DNA from 2 places in the Streptomyces sp. NPDC001493 genome. Region 2 is predicted to be linked to the other one. Evidence: riboswitches for the same ligand, from Rfam matches in the RefSeq annotation. Region 2 holds a riboswitch; the other holds the start of a gene.

Region 1 (7,426 bases), on a different contig from region 2:
CCGGCAGCCCTCGCTGCCCGTGCTTCTCGGCCTCGCCAGGATCTACGGTACGACCGTCTCCGAGCTCCTCGGCGAGATCCCCCCGGAACGCGACGCGATCGTGCGCGGCGGCCGGTTCGACGGGCCCGAGGCCGACGGCTGGATGTACCGCCGGGCCGGCGGACCCGGCCGCGCCATGCAGGCCCTTCGGGTGCGCGTCCCGTACGGCGCCCAGGGCGACCTGGTGCGGGTCCACCCGGGGGAGGAGTGGCTGTACGTCCTCGAAGGGCGGCTGCGGGTCAGCCTCGGCGAATCCGCGCACGAGCTCGGGCCCGGCGACAGCGCCCACTTCGACTCGCTCACCCCGCACCGGATCGCCGCCGCCGGACCGGAGGGCGCCGAGCTGATCTTCGTACACACCCTGTTGCAGAGCCCCGCCGCCGAGCTGTGCCTCGGCGACGGGACCCGTCGGCGCTGACCGCGCCCGGCACCCCGGTGCCGCGCCCATTCCTCGTACGCCCGGCCCCGGGCGTACGGCAGAGAGGACCGTCATGTCCGATTCGGAGCACTACGACCCGCTCACCCCTCGGCAGCCCGGCGCGACCCGGGACACCCAGGAGCGGAAGATGCCGCGCGGGATGGTCATCCGGCTCGTCGCCTACCTGGTCGCCGGGCACGTCATCGCCGCCTTCCTCTACATCCTGTTCGCCGTCGCCGGGGGCAACCAGTAGAGGAGTCGTCCGGAGCCCCGGCTCCGGCCTCCGTACAGTGGCCCACATGGAGACGATCCTGCGGCACCCCCGGCCCGGACACACATGGGACTGGTGGGCGGTCGACGCCGCGGGCTTTCTCGTGCAGTTCAGCCACGGGCCCGCTCCGGTGCACCTTCTGGCGCACCTGGACCGGGTCGACGCCGCAGCCGCGTGGGCGGAGGAGAACCGGGCCGCGTGGTTCGGCGGTGACTCCGTGCCGCTGCATGCCTTCGACTGCGACGGCGTGTTGCCGACCTACCGGCGGCACGGTGTCCCGGACGCTCCACCGCGGGTGTCCGACGCGCCCGCGGTCGTGGCCGACGTCGCGGTCCTGGTCGAACTCGACCGGGCGGTGGGGAACGCCTGGACGATTCACCTCGATGAGGGGTGGGTCCGGGCGGCCGGGCCGGGATCGTCCGGCTGACCGGCCGCCCGCGACCCGACCGCGAGGCCTACGCCTCGTCCAGCAGCCGCTCGCGCAGCCGCTCCCGGGTCTCGCCGGAGAGCCGCAGCCCCTCGGAGAAGTAGCGCTCCGTCGTGCCCCAGTTCTCCTCGATGGTGGCGAAGGCGGCGTCCAGATAGTCGATGTGCGCCCCGAAGAGCGGGTTGAGCAGGCTCATCACCTCGGTGGAGACCACCGGGTCCGCGCTGTCGCCGCGCCGCAGGCGGTACCGGCGGTGGGCGTCGTTGGACTTGAGGTAGTCCGCCGCGATCGCGTCGCGCTCCACCCCGACCGCGAGCAGCGTCATCGCCATCGTCAGGCCCGCCCGGTCCTTGCCCGCCGCGCAGTGCATCAGCGCCGGCACGCTGTCCTCCGCCAGTGCGTGCAGCACCCGGCCGAGTTCGGCCGTGCGGTCCGTGATGATCGAGCGGTACGAGACGAGCATCCGTTCCGTGCCCTTACCGTCCGCGAGCAGTGAGCGCAGCTGCGCGATGTCGCCCTCGCGCACCAGACGCCAGAAACCGGCCCCGTCGGCGGGGTCGGAGAGCGGGATGCGGACGTTGCGGACGCCCGGCAGCTCCACGTCGAAGCCGTCCAGCTTCTGGTCGGCCGAATTACGGAAGTCGAAGACCGTGTGCAGGCCGAGCCGGCCGAGGAAGACGGCGTCCTCGGCGGTCGCGGCGGCGAGGTGACCGCTGCGGAAGAGCCTCCCGTGCCGTACCCGCCGACCATCGGTGGTGGGCAGCCCGCCCACGTCCCTGAAGTTACGGACCCCGCTCAGCTCGGGTTCGGCCGGCGAGAACTGCGGCACCTGCGTCACAGCGGCTCCTCGGTGCTTCTGCGCGCCGGCGCTGCTCGCCGACGTCGGCTCGTCGCGACCCTACGACATCGCTCCGCGGCGGCGAAGCGGTGGCGGCGGCTCCTCGAAGGCTGAGGAACCGTCATCAGTGATGTGCGCGACATGTCCGTATTGTATGGATTTCCAGCAACATCACCCGTTTTTAGGGGAGATGGTGGGTGATCTGGTGAGCGGGATCATATCCGTGACCGTGCGTGGCCGGGGCGCCGGAGGACTCTCCGTCCGTCGTGCGGAATGCCAAGATCCGTAATCCACGGAGGGTGACCGGAAAAGAGTGCCGAAATCGGCGTGCGGATTCCGTTCCGCTTGCGATGGCTTGTTCCGTCCGGCCCGGCTCGATTACGTTCGCCATCACTCCGGACGGACCGCCTAATCCTGCCGCCGCCCGGAATTCGCACTCACTCATGCGTGGCAGGAGCGGGGGACCCAGGTAAGCCGCCGACCGGAGTTGTTCCGGCCGGCTCGGGGTGAAGTCGCGTTCAGCGCGACCGGGCATCTCCAGCCCGAACCCGACAGCTCACCTCGTAGGCGCCGGAGAGGAATTCCCCATGCCCATCCCGGGTAAGCACCGTCGTAAGAAGTCCGGCCCGATCGCTCGCGGCATCCTCGCCGTCGGAGCCGGCGGCGCCGTCGTCGCCCTGCCGCTCCTCGGAGCCACGGGTGCCCACGCCGCCGAGCAGTCGGCCCCCGTCGCCGCCCAGTCCGCCAAGGCCTACAAGGTCGTCCCCGGCGACTACCTGGCGAAGATCGCCGCCCAGCACAAGATCAAGGGTGGCTGGGAGAAGCTCTACCAGGACAACCGCGAGGTCATCGGCGGCAACCCGAGCCTGATCCTCCCGGGCATGAAGCTGACGCTCGGCGCCCAGGCGTCCGGCTCGGCCTCCACCGCGTCCTCCGCCAAGGCCGAGACCGCGAAGACCGCGGCCAAGACCGAGACGAAGGCCGCCCCGGCGACCAAGACCGAGTCCGCCGCGACCACCACCAAGGCCGCCGACAGCAACAGCACCGGCTGGACCACCCCGATCGCCAACGCGACCGTCACCACCCCGTACCACGCCTCCGGCTCCATGTGGTCCAGCGGTTACCACACCGGCTCCGACTTCAGCGCCGCCACCGGCACCGTCGTCCGCGCCGTCGGCCCCGGCACCGTCGTCTCCGCCGGCTACGACGGCGCCTACGGCAACGAGGTCATCATCAAGCACGCCGACGGCATGTACTCCCAGTACGCGCACCAGTCGCAGCTGATGGTCTCGGCCGGCCAGACCGTCACCGGCGGCCAGCAGATCGGTCTCTCGGGTGCCACCGGCAACGTCACCGGCCCGCACCTCCACTTCGAGATCCGCACCACCCCGAGCTACGGCTCGGACGTGGACCCGATCGCCTACCTGCGTCTCCACGGCGTCTCCATCTGAGACCACTCCCGATGACGGTCGTCACGATCCGTCAGGGCTTCGAGGGGCGGTACGCGCAAGCGTGCCGCCCCTCTACTTATTCCGGCTTTACCAAAACCTGACCGGGTGGTCTATCTCACCCCACGTCAACCCCTTCTTACGGTCGCGTAGGTCACATTGAAAGAGGCAAGATATGTGGCCGTGGCAGACGATTCGAGAATCCAGAAGACAGACATCATCGGGTCGTACGCGGCGATCGGCGACAGTTTCACCGAAGGAGTCGGAGACCCCGGACCCGACGGGACCTATGTCGGCTGGGCGGACCGTTTCGCGGTTCTCCTGGCGGAGCAGCTTCCCGTCCTCGACGAGGCGACGAGCTCCGATTCCCCGCGCGGGGAATTCCGGTACGCCAATCTCGCGGTACGCGGACGACTCCTCGACCAGATCGTCGAGGAGCAGGTCCCCCGCGCCAAGGAGCTCGCACCGGACCTGGTGAGCTTCTGCGCCGGGGGCAATGACATCATCCGGCCCGGCACCGACCCGGACGACCTGGCGGAGCGCTTCGAGCGTGCGGTCGCCGACCTCACCGACGCCGTCGGTACCGTCATGGTCACCACCGGATTCGACACCCGCGGCGTGCCGGTCCTGCGCCACATGCGCGGCAAGATCGCCACCTACAACGTCCACCTGCGGGCCATCGCGGACCGCTACCACTGCCCGGTGCTCGACCTCTGGTCCCTCCGCTCGATCCAGGACCGCCGTGCCTGGGACGACGACCGGCTCCACCTGTCCTCCGGCGGGCACACCCGGGTGGCACTGCGCGCCGCGCAGGTCCTCGGCCTGGAGACCCCGGCCGACCCCGACCAGCCGTGGCCCCCGCAGATCCAGCGGAACACCTTCGAGGTGCGGCGCGACGACATCCACTGGGCACGCGAGTACCTCGTGCCCTGGATCGGCCGCCGGCTGCGCGGCGAGTCCTCCGGCGACGAGGTCGCCGCGAAGCGCCCGGACCTGCTGCCGCTCTGAGCGGGGCGCTACACCAGGGGAAGCCGGAGACGTGACGGGCCCGCCGCGGCGGGCCCGGCCGGCGCCGCCGGAATCCGCTCCAGGACACCCCCGGCGAACACGTCGTACAACGGCAGCGACTCCAGGTGCACGTACCCGATGTGGCAGTCGCAGACCGCCAGCGGGCAGGCCCTCGGGGCGAGCGCCCGGCGGTAGCTCCCGTCGTAGAGACCGCCCAGCTCCTCCTTGACGAAATGACACCGGCGCACGGTGCCGTCCCCGTCCACCGAGATCACCGACTCCCCGGTCCGGCACGGCAGCCCCGCCGAGCGGTGCGGATGGCGGCTGTACGGGAACAGCGGGTCGAGCGCCGTCCAGCGCTCCGCCTCCGCGTCCGTGTACGTACGCCCCTCGGCGGCGTTCACCCACAGGTACACCCGCTCCGGCAGGTCCGCCCGCAGCCTCCGCGCCTCGGGGAGGTGCTCCTCGAAACCGACGACGCCCACGCTGTACCGCACCCCCGCCGCGGTCAGCTCCCGGCACTTGCCGAGGAACCGGTCGTACGGGGTCTGGCCGGGGTGGTACGTGCACCAGAGCGCCAGCCGGTCCGGGTCCGCCCCGGACAGCCAGTCCGTCCTGCCGCTGAGGTTCGTCTGGATCGCGACCCGAGCCACCTGCGGCAGGTGGGACAGCTCGACCAGCGCCCGCCGGTACCAGGACCGCACCAGCCCCTCGCCCCACGGGGTGAAGAGCACCGAGAGACGGTCCCCGGTCTGTGCGGCGACCCACGCCGTGAAGCGTTCGAGCGCCTCCCGGTCCGCCGTGAGCTGTTCCCGGCTGTCCCGCCTCTTGGCGAACGGGCAGTACGGGCAGTCGTAGTCGCAGGAGGCGAGCGGGCCGCGGTAGAGGATCGTCAGGTCCACGCGCCGCTCACCTCGCCTCGTACGCGGCCATCGCGGCGCGCACGGCGGGGGAGAAGAGTGCGGGGCCGAGCGCGTCGGAGTGGGCGAGTCCTTCCGGGGACAGCCGCAGGAGGTCATGGCCGCTGTTGCTGCTGCTGTTGCCGCTGTCCAGCCAGCCGAGCTCCGCGAAGCGGGCCAGCTCCACGGGGAAGTCGTCCACGGGGTCGCTGCCGAACCGCTGCCGGTACTCGGCGCGCGGCAGCCCGGCGGCCTGGAGCAGCGACTGCAGGAGATGGCGGCGTCGGGGCTCGTCGCCGTCGACGCGGCGGCCGTGCTCCGCCCGGGTGAAGTCCCCGGTGGTGGTGAAGCGGTCGATGATGTTGCGGATCTGCCCCATCTTGACGGCGTAGTCGAAGGAGTAGTGCAGCGACGAGGTGTAGGAGCGGGCGCCGCAGCCCAGGCCGACCATGCCGTCCGTCTGGCAGGCGTAGTCGTCGGGGCCCTCCTGGGGCGCGTCGGCGCGGCGGAACATCCGCATCGAGACCTGTTCGTACCCGTGGGCCAGGAGGTGGTCGCGGCCGGTGCGGTAGAGGTGGAGCCGCTGGGCGTCCCAGGCGGTGTCCGCCGCCGCCCGGGCCTCGGGGCCGCTGCCTTCGGCGAGGCGGCCGAGGCCGGTCAGGGGGCGCACGTACAGCGGGTAGAGGTACAGCTCCTCGGGGCGCCAGACCAGGGCGGCATCCAGCGAGGCGAGCCACGACCGTGCGGTCTGCCCGTCGATGCCGTAGATCAGGTCGATGTTGAGGACCGGTATCCGGGTCTCGCGGATGCGGCCGAGCGCCGCTTCGACGTCGGCCCGGCGCTGCGGGCGGACCGCCGCCCTGGCCTCGCCGTCGATGAAGCTCTGCACACCGATGCTGATACGGGTGGTGCCCCGGTCGGCGAGCACGGCGAGCCGCTCGGCGGTCGCCGTGGACGGGGAGGTCTCCACGGACAGCGGCACCGCGCGCAGATCGGCGCCCATCCTCTTCTCCGCGATGTCGCAGAGCCGATCCAGCTCGCCGGCGGTCAGGAAGGTGGGCGTACCGCCTCCGAACGCGGCGGCGGCGAACCGTACCGGTCCGTCGTCGCCCAGCGCGTCCCGTACGGCGGTCGCCTGCCGGTCGAGCGCGTCGAGGTAGCGGGTGGTCAGCTCGTCGGGGGCGCCGATCCGGGTGAAGAGGTTGCAGAAGCCGCAGCGGACCTCGCAGAACGGTATGTGGGCGTAGAGCTGGAGAGCGTCCTTGCACTCCCCGGCCCACAGCTCGCGCAGCGCGGGGCGGTCGCCGAGCTCTTCGTAGGCCGTCTTGTGGGGGTAGGCGTAGACATAGCTCTGGTACGGCCGCTCGGTCGCGCCGGTGGCGGGCGCTCCGGCCGGGGCGGGAGTGGCGGCGGGTGTTGCGGCCGGGGCGGTGGGGACAGTGGTGGTCATGGTCGGGTCAGGCCCCCGGTTCGAGGAAGAAGTGGGCGTACGGAACCGTCCAGACGGCCTCGTGGCCGAGCCGGTGACCGGTGTACCCGTCGTCGCCGTAGGCGGTGCCGTGGTCGGAACAGACGATGGCGAAGCAGCGGCGCCGACTGCTCGCCGCCGCGAAGAGCCTGCCGATGTGCCGGTCCACGTACTCCAGCGCCGCCGCGTGGGTCGCGCGCGAGTCACCGGCCTCGGCGGTGGCGCCGGGCAGATGGAACCAGTTCGGCTGATGGAGCGCCGAGACGTTGACGAAGAGGAAGAGCCGCTGATCGGCCGGGAGCGCCGCCACGACCTCCTCGGCACGGGCTACCTGCGCCTCGAATGAGGTCGGCGAGGCCACGCCGAACTCCGGCTCCCAGTGGCTCTCCGCGAAGAGGCCGGGCAGCACCGAACCCAGGGGCGGCTGCCGGTTGAAGAAGCCGACGCCACCGACGCACACGGTGCGGTAGCCGACCTCTTCCAGTCCGCGCGGCAGGTCGGGGGAGTCGTACACGAAGGTGCGGCCGGCCGTCGTCTCACTGCCGGCGAAGCGCGCCGCGAAGAGCCGCGGGTGGGGGCCGGGCGAGGCGGGGGTGGGCAGGAATCCGGC
Region 2 (7,426 bases):
GCGGGTCGTCGTTGCCGAGGGAGCCGAAGTTGCCGTGTCCGTCCACCAGCGGGAGCCGCATGGAGAACGGCTGCGCCATGCGCACCAGGGCGTCGTAGATCGACGCGTCACCGTGCGGGTGGAGCTTGCCCATGACTTCGCCGACCACGCGGGCGCACTTGACGTACCCGCGGTCGGGGCGCAGTCCCATCTCGTTCATCTGGGACACGATGCGGCGGTGCACGGGCTTCATGCCGTCGCGCGCGTCGGGCAGAGCCCGGGAGTAGATCACCGAGTACGCGTACTCGAGGAAGGAGCCCTGCATTTCGTCGACGACGTCGATGTCGAGGATCTTCTCCTCGAAGTCGTCCGGCGGCGGGGTTTTCGTGCTGCGGCGGGCCATCGCGGCTGCGACTCCTTCACAGATTCTGTCGGGCAACCTGAGGTTCTGACGCGGACCATTGTGGACCGCCCCGCCGACAGCGCCGACCTCGACCCGTCCCAAGCGCCCCGCCGGGACCCGCCGGGACGCCCCTTCCCACGGGTTCCCGGGCCGTCCCGGAGGCCGCACCGGGGGGCCGCGCCGGAGACCGTACCGGAGCCCGGAACAGGTGCTTCGGACCGACCCCCCGCACGCGGGCGCCGGCACCACGCGTCAACATCAGTCGTCAAGAACAAACCAACGAGCACAACATCGAAGGAACGGGAACTTCGCCAGGTACCCGTGCGCTTGCTTACAGTGGCAGGTCTGGCAGAAAGTCCAGTACCGCGATCGAAGGGACGTACATGCCCATGGGTCACACGGCCACCGCACAGGCCGGCTCCGGCGGCCTGACAGCGACCGAGCACCGTCTGGCCAATGGCCTGCGCGTGGTGCTCTCCGAGGACCATCTGACCCCGGTCGCCGCGGTCTGCCTCTGGTACGACGTCGGCTCCCGCCACGAGGTGGAGGGACGGACCGGGCTCGCACACCTCTTCGAGCACCTGATGTTCCAGGGGTCGAAGCAGGTCAAGGGGAACGGCCACTTCGAGCTCGTCCAGGGCGCCGGCGGTTCGCTCAACGGCACGACCAGCTTCGAGCGCACCAACTACTTCGAGACCATGCCGACCCACCAGCTGGAGCTCGCGCTCTGGCTCGAGGCCGACCGGATGGGCTCGCTGCTCGCCGCGCTCGACGAAGAGTCGATGGAGAACCAGCGGGACGTCGTCAAGAACGAGCGCCGCCAGCGGTACGACAACGTTCCGTACGGCACCGCGTTCGAGCGGCTCACCGCGCTCGCCTACCCGGAGGGCCACCCGTACCACCACACGCCGATCGGTTCCATGGCCGACCTGGACGCGGCGACGCTGGAGGACGCGCAGACGTTCTTCCGTACGTACTACGCGCCCAACAACGCGGTGCTCTCGGTCGTCGGCGACATCGACCCCGAGCAGACCCTCGCCTGGATCGAGAAGTACTTCGGCTCCATCCCGTCCCACGACGGCAAGAAGCCCCCGCGCGACGGCACCCTCCCCGGCACCATCGGCGGGCAGCTGCGGGAAGTGGTCCATGAGGAGGTCCCGGCCCGCGCGCTGATGGCCGCCTACCGGCTGCCGCACGACGGCACCCGCGAGGCGGACGCCGCCGACCTGGCCCTGACCGTTCTCGGCGGCGGCGAGTCCTCCCGGCTGCACAACCGCCTGGTGCGCCGCGACCGTTCCGCGGTGGCCGCAGGGTTCGGGCTGCTGCGGCTGGCCGGAGCGCCTTCGCTGGGCTGGCTGGACGTCAAGACGTCCGGCGGTGTGGAGGTCGAGAGCATCGAGACCGCGGTCGACGAGGAGCTGGCGCGGTTCGCCGCCGAGGGCCCCACGCCGGAGGAGATGGAGCGCGCGCAGGCCCAGTTGGAGCGCGAGTGGCTGGACCGTCTCGGCACGGTCGCCGGCCGTGCCGACGAACTCTGCCGCTTCGCCGTGCTGTTCGGTGACCCGCAGCTCGCGCTGACGGCCGTGGGGCGCGTCCTCGACATCACCGCGAACGAGGTGCGGGAGGTCGCCGCGGCCACGCTGCGTCCCGACAACCGTGCCGTGCTGGTCTACGAGCCGGTCGAACCGGCCGACGAGACCGGTGCCGAGGACGGCGCGGACGCCGACGCCCACGAGGAGGCCGCCAAGTGAGCGACGCCGCCGTGACTGGAGTAGCCATGGACTTCCACCCGCAGCCCACCCCGGGCACCGCCCGCCCCTGGGCCTTCCCGGCCCCCGAGCGCGGCACCCTGCCCAACGGTCTGACCGTGCTCCGCAGCCACCGCCCCGGCCAGCAGGTCGTCGCGGTCGAGATCCACCTCGAAGCGCCGCTCGACGCCGAACCCGAGGGCCTGGACGGCGTCGCCACCATCATGGCGCGCGCCCTCTCCGAGGGGACCGACAAGCACAGCGCGGAGGAGTTCGCCGCCGAGCTGGAGCGTTGCGGCGCCACGCTCGACGCGCACGCCGACCACCCGGGCGTCCGGGTCTCGCTGGAGGTTCCCGCCTCCCGGCTGGCCAAGGCGCTCGGCCTGGTCGCCGAGGCGCTGCGGGCCCCCGCCTTCGCCGACAGCGAGATCGAGCGCCTGGTGGGCAACCGCCTCGACGAGATCCCGCACGAGCAGGCCAACCCCGCGCGCCGCGCCGCCAAGCAGCTCTCCAAGGAGCTGTTCCCGGCCACCGCCCGGATGTCGCGCCCGCGTCTGGGCACCGAGGACACCGTGCGGCGGATCGACGCCGCGGCGGTGCGCGCCTTCTACGACGCCCACGTCCGCCCCGCCACCGCGGTCGCGGTCGTCGTCGGCGACCTCACCGGCATCGACCTGGACGCCCTGCTCGCCGACACCCTCGGCGACTGGTCGGGCGACGCAGGCACCCCCCGCCCGGTGGCGCCGATCACCGCGGACGACACCGGCCGCGTGGTCATCGTGAACCGTCCGGGAGCCGTGCAGACGCAGCTGCTCATCGGTCGTATCGGCGCGGACCGGCACGACAGCGTCTGGCCCGCGCAGGTCCTCGGCACGTACTGCCTCGGCGGCACGCTCACCTCGCGGCTCGACCGGGTGCTGCGCGAGGAGAAGGGCTACACCTACGGCGTACGCGCCTTCGCCCAGGTGCTCCGCTCCACGGCCGGCGGTCCGGATTCCGGCCCCGCCGGTGCGGCGATGCTGGCCATCAGCGGCTCGGTGGACACCGAGTCCACGGGCCCCGCGCTCGACGACCTCTGGAAGGTCCTGCGGACCCTCGCGGCGGACGGGCTGACGGACGCCGAGCGCGAGACCGCCGTGCAAAACCTGGTGGGGGTGGCTCCGCTCAAGTTCGAGACGGCCGCCTCCGTCGCGGCGACCCTCGCCGACCAGGTCGAGCAGCAGCTGCCCGACGACTTCCAGGCCCACCTGTACGCACGGCTCGCCGAGACCGGCACGGTCGAGGCGACCGCCGCGGTGGTCAACGCCTTCCCTGTGGACCGGCTGGTGACGATCCTGGTGGGCGACGCGGCGCAGATCGCCGATCCGGTCCGTGCGCTGGGCATCGGCGAGGTGACGGTCGTCAGCGGCTGACCAGCCGTCAAGCACACGACCGGGTAGGCCCGGCCGCGACCCCGGTGGGAGAGATCCCGCCGGGGTCGCGGCGTTTGTCCTCTTTGCCATGAAGAGTGGCTGTCTGCCCTGTGGGATACGCTACAAAACTCCCTGTCCGTTTGGTGATCGAAAGCACCGCGGCCTAGCGTCGATCCGGCTGTCCGCCGACTGTGTACCGCACTCGCGGTGCCGGACAGTCATCGCCGAGTCCCCGTCAGGCGCGAGCCTGGGGAGCCGGGGACCCGCGAAGTCCCTGGGGTGAATCGGGCACCCGTGTCTCGTGAGAGGCGCGAACGCCCGTAGGAGACCTTCCTGCTCCGAACCCGTCAGCTAACCCGGTAGGCGAGAAGGAAGGAAAGGATCCGCTCCTCCATGGCGTTCACCCGTGCCACCGGGACGCATCGCGCCCCGGGCCGTCTGACGCGCTCCACCGCCAGGTTCGCCGGCGTCGCGGCCCTCGCCGCCACCGGCGTCGTCGGCTCGCTCGCCTCCCCGGCCCTCGCCGCCGACTCCACCCTCCCGTCGCCCGGTACGACCGGCCTCATCGAGGCCGTGACGCTCGGGGACTCCATCGCGGACCGGATAGCCGACCAGGCGGCGGCCCAGCAGCGCGGAGCGGAGGCCAGGGCGAAGGCCGAAGCGAAGGCGAAGGCCGAAGCCGCCGCACGGGCCAGGGAGGCCCGCGAGGAGAAGGCGCGCGCCGCCCGCGCCGCCGAGCGCGCCCGCCTGAACTCCTTCCACCTGCCCATCGCGGGCTCGTACATCAGCACCGGCTACAAGTCGAGCGGCTCGCTCTGGTCCTCCGGCAGCCACTCGGGCGTCGACTTCCACGCCGCCACCGGCACCCCGGTCCTCGCCGTGGGCGCGGGGACGGTCGTCGAGGCCGGCTGGGGCGGCGCGTACGGCAACAACATCGTGCTGCGGATGACGGACGGCACGTACACGCAGTACGGCCACCTCTCCTCCCTCGGTGTCTTCGTCGGCCAGCGCGTCTCCTCCGGGGAGCGGATCGGCCTCTCCGGCGCCACCGGCAACGCGACCGGCCCGCACCTGCACTTCGAGGCGCGTACCGGCCCGGAGTACGGCACCGACATGGATCCCGTGGCCTATCTGCGGGCCCGCGGCCTCACCGTCTGACCCCGGCCGCCTCACGCGTCCGGCCCCGCGGTACCGCCGCCCGGCCGCTGCCGGGCACCCCGACCGTCCCGAAGCCCCGGCCCGTGCCGGGGCTTCGGCATATCACCCGAAACCCCTCCGGCCACCGGCTCCGCAGGCAAAAGATATGTGCGAATTCCGGTACGCCATCGGAAATTCACTCAGATTGCAATAGAGTCACGGTGCAGGCTTCGATCGGCCGCGTTTCGCGGGGATTAAGGCGGAGGTTCGGACATGCGCATTCCCGCGCACTCGGTATGCACGGCAATCCGTGACGACATCGTCTCGGGCGTCTACGAACGCGGCAGCCGCCTGACCGAGGAGCTTCTGGCGCGGCGTTACGGCGTCTCCCGTGTGCCCGTGCGCGAAGCGCTGCGGACCCTGGAGTCGGAGGGGTTCGTGGTCACCCGCAGACACGCCGGTGCCTGCGTCGCCGAGCCGACGGAGCAGGAGGCGGCCGACCTCCTGGAGGTGAAGCTCCTGCTGGAGCCGCTGGGCGCGGCCCGGGCCGCGCAGCGCCGCACCGAGGCGCACCTCAAGGTCCTGCGCGGACTGGTCAAGCTGGGGCAGGAGAGGGCCCGCCGGGGTGAGGGGGAAGACCTGCGTTCCCTCGGCGGCTGGTTCCACGAGACGCTCGCCCAGGCATCCGGCAGCCCCGGCCTCATCGCGCTGCTGACGCAGCTCCGGCACAAGATCGCCTGGATGTACGCCGTCGAGCAGCCGGTCCGCCCCGTCGAGTCGTGGGCCGAGCACGGCGCTCTCGTGGACGCGGTGGCCCGGGGCGACGCGGAGCGCGCCAGGGGGCTGGCCGTGCAGCACGCGGAGCGTTCCCTGGCCGCGCACCGGCCGCGCCGGCCGGTCCGAGCGGTGAAACAGGCCCGGGTGAGCACTTTGCAACATCCCGTAAACACCTCGGGTGCCCGTCATTAACAATCGCGCCGTATACAAATAGCAGAGCGAATTGAAGGCGCTTTTTCGTGCTGTCGGAATTCTCGTCCTCACGGCTGCCCGGGAAATGACTGAGCCGCCCCGCCCGGTAGGGACGGTGCGGCTCGGCCGAGCGAGGAATTTCTTCACGGAGTCCGGCGGGAGGGGGATCAGACCGTTTCCGGGAGTTCGTCGAGCCCCTCGGCGACCAGCTTGGCCAGTCGGTCCAGTGCGGCGTCCGCGCCCTCCGCCTCGGAGGCGAGCACGATCTCCTCGCCGCCCTCCGCGCCCAGTCCGAGGACCGCGAGCATCGACGCGGCGTTGACCGGGCTGCCGTCGGCCTTGGCGATCGTCACCGGGACCCCGGAGGCCGTGGCGGCGCGGACGAAGATGGAAGCGGGGCGGGCGTGCAGGCCTTCGGCCCATCCGACGTTGACGCGGCGCTCAACCATGGTTCTGCCCTTCGTGAATCTGCGATGTCCTGACGGTAATTGATTTGTCTAGACCATTGTGTCATGGGGGCGTGGACCTGCGTAGCCTCCCGGCGGCGGAGCCGCCCGGTGGGCTTCCCAGCCTGCCCCGGCACCGAATCCGCCGCGACCCGTGCCGGGCCGCGGCGATGCCCGTACGACCCTGAGCGCCCGCCTCGGACGGCGGCCCGGCGGCCGGGCGAACGGTGGCCGAACAGCCGGTCGAACGATGTCCGTACGGCAGTCGGACGATGTCCGGACGGCGGCCGGACGGTGACCGGACGGTCCGTCGGGCCGTGGCCGTACGGGCAACCGGACCCCGACCGGACGGGCGGCCGGAGGGGCAGCCGGACGGACAACCGCAAGGCCGGTCGTGCGAGCAGTCGTGCAGGCGGTGGTCCGGGCGGCCGGCCGGCCACCCGGACGCCCCGGGCGCGCGGGGCGACCCGCGCGGACCCTTCCCGGAACGTGGGACCGCCGTAGGCTTTGCCCATGCAGCCCACGCCGGAGCAGAGTCCGCATCACGCGTACCCCGACCACTGGGAAGCAGACGTGGTGCTGCGGGACGGCGGCACCGCCCGGATCGGGCCCATCACCCCGGACGACGCCGGACGGCTGGTCAGCTTCTTCGAGCAGGTCTCCGACGAGTCGAAGTACTACCGCTTCTTCGCCCCCTACCCCCGGCTCTCCGACCGGGACGTCCACCGCTTCACCCACCACGACTACGTCGACCGGGTGGGGCTGGCCGCCACGGTGGGAGGGGAGTTCATCGCCACCGTCCGCTACGACCGGATCGACGACCGGGGCCGGCCCGCCTCCGCGCCCGCCGACGAGGCCGAGGTCGCCTTCCTCGTCCAGGACGCCCACCAGGGCCGCGGTGTCGCCTCCGTGCTGCTCGAACACATCGCCGCGGTCGCCCGGGAGCGGGGCATCCGCCGGTTCGCCGCCGAGGTGCTGCCCGCCAACACGAAGATGATCAAGGTCTTCCGGGACGCCGGCTACACCCAGCAGCGGAGCTTCGAGGACGGCTCGGTCCACCTCACGCTCGACATCGAACCCACCGCCGAGTCGCTCGCCGTGCAGCGCGCCCGCGAGCAGCGCGCCGAAGCCCGCTCCGTCCAGCGGCTCCTGGCCCCCGCCTCGGTGGCCGTGGTCGGCACCGGCCGCGCCCCCGGCGGGGTGGGCCGGACCGTGCTCCGCAACCTCCGGCACTCCGGCTTCACAGGGCGCCTGTACGCCGTCAACCACGCCTTCGCCCCCGACCGGGGCAGCGTCGACGGGGTCCCCGCGCACCGCTCGGTGGGCTCCATC

What was found. A riboswitch is a leader RNA that binds a small molecule or an ion and turns the genes downstream of it on or off. The one in region 2 is predicted to bind cyclic di-AMP.
Region 1: linked by a shared signal. The riboswitch ahead of ACWCWD_RS23630 (M23 family metallopeptidase) and the one ahead of ACWCWD_RS34490 (M23 family metallopeptidase) in region 2 are both predicted to bind cyclic di-AMP.

What each region holds. Positions count from the first base shown of each region.
Region 1 is NZ_JBSFHV010000017.1:67,727-75,152, reverse strand. It holds gene ACWCWD_RS23650 (helix-turn-helix domain-containing protein) at 1-457, shown strand, start outside; gene ACWCWD_RS23645 (DUF6126 family protein) at 531-710, shown strand; gene ACWCWD_RS23640 (hypothetical protein) at 757-1,155, shown strand; gene ACWCWD_RS23635 (tyrosine-protein phosphatase) at 1,184-1,993, opposite strand; cyclic di-AMP (ydaO/yuaA leader) riboswitch at 2,422-2,578, shown strand; gene ACWCWD_RS23630 (M23 family metallopeptidase) at 2,581-3,444, shown strand; gene ACWCWD_RS23625 (SGNH/GDSL hydrolase family protein) at 3,625-4,449, shown strand; gene ACWCWD_RS23620 (STM4011 family radical SAM protein) at 4,458-5,351, opposite strand; gene ACWCWD_RS23615 (STM4012 family radical SAM protein) at 5,359-6,798, opposite strand; gene ACWCWD_RS23610 (STM4013/SEN3800 family hydrolase) at 6,806-7,426, opposite strand, start outside.
Region 2 is NZ_JBSFHV010000039.1:16,441-23,866, forward strand. It holds gene ACWCWD_RS34475 (DNA gyrase/topoisomerase IV subunit A) at 1-382, opposite strand, end outside; gene ACWCWD_RS34480 (M16 family metallopeptidase) at 766-2,133, shown strand; gene ACWCWD_RS34485 (M16 family metallopeptidase) at 2,160-3,542, shown strand; cyclic di-AMP (ydaO/yuaA leader) riboswitch at 3,755-3,922, shown strand; gene ACWCWD_RS34490 (M23 family metallopeptidase) at 3,936-4,700, shown strand; gene ACWCWD_RS34495 (GntR family transcriptional regulator) at 4,953-5,648, shown strand; gene ACWCWD_RS34500 (HPr family phosphocarrier protein) at 5,816-6,097, opposite strand; gene ACWCWD_RS34505 (bifunctional acetate--CoA ligase family protein/GNAT family N-acetyltransferase) at 6,608-7,426, shown strand, end outside.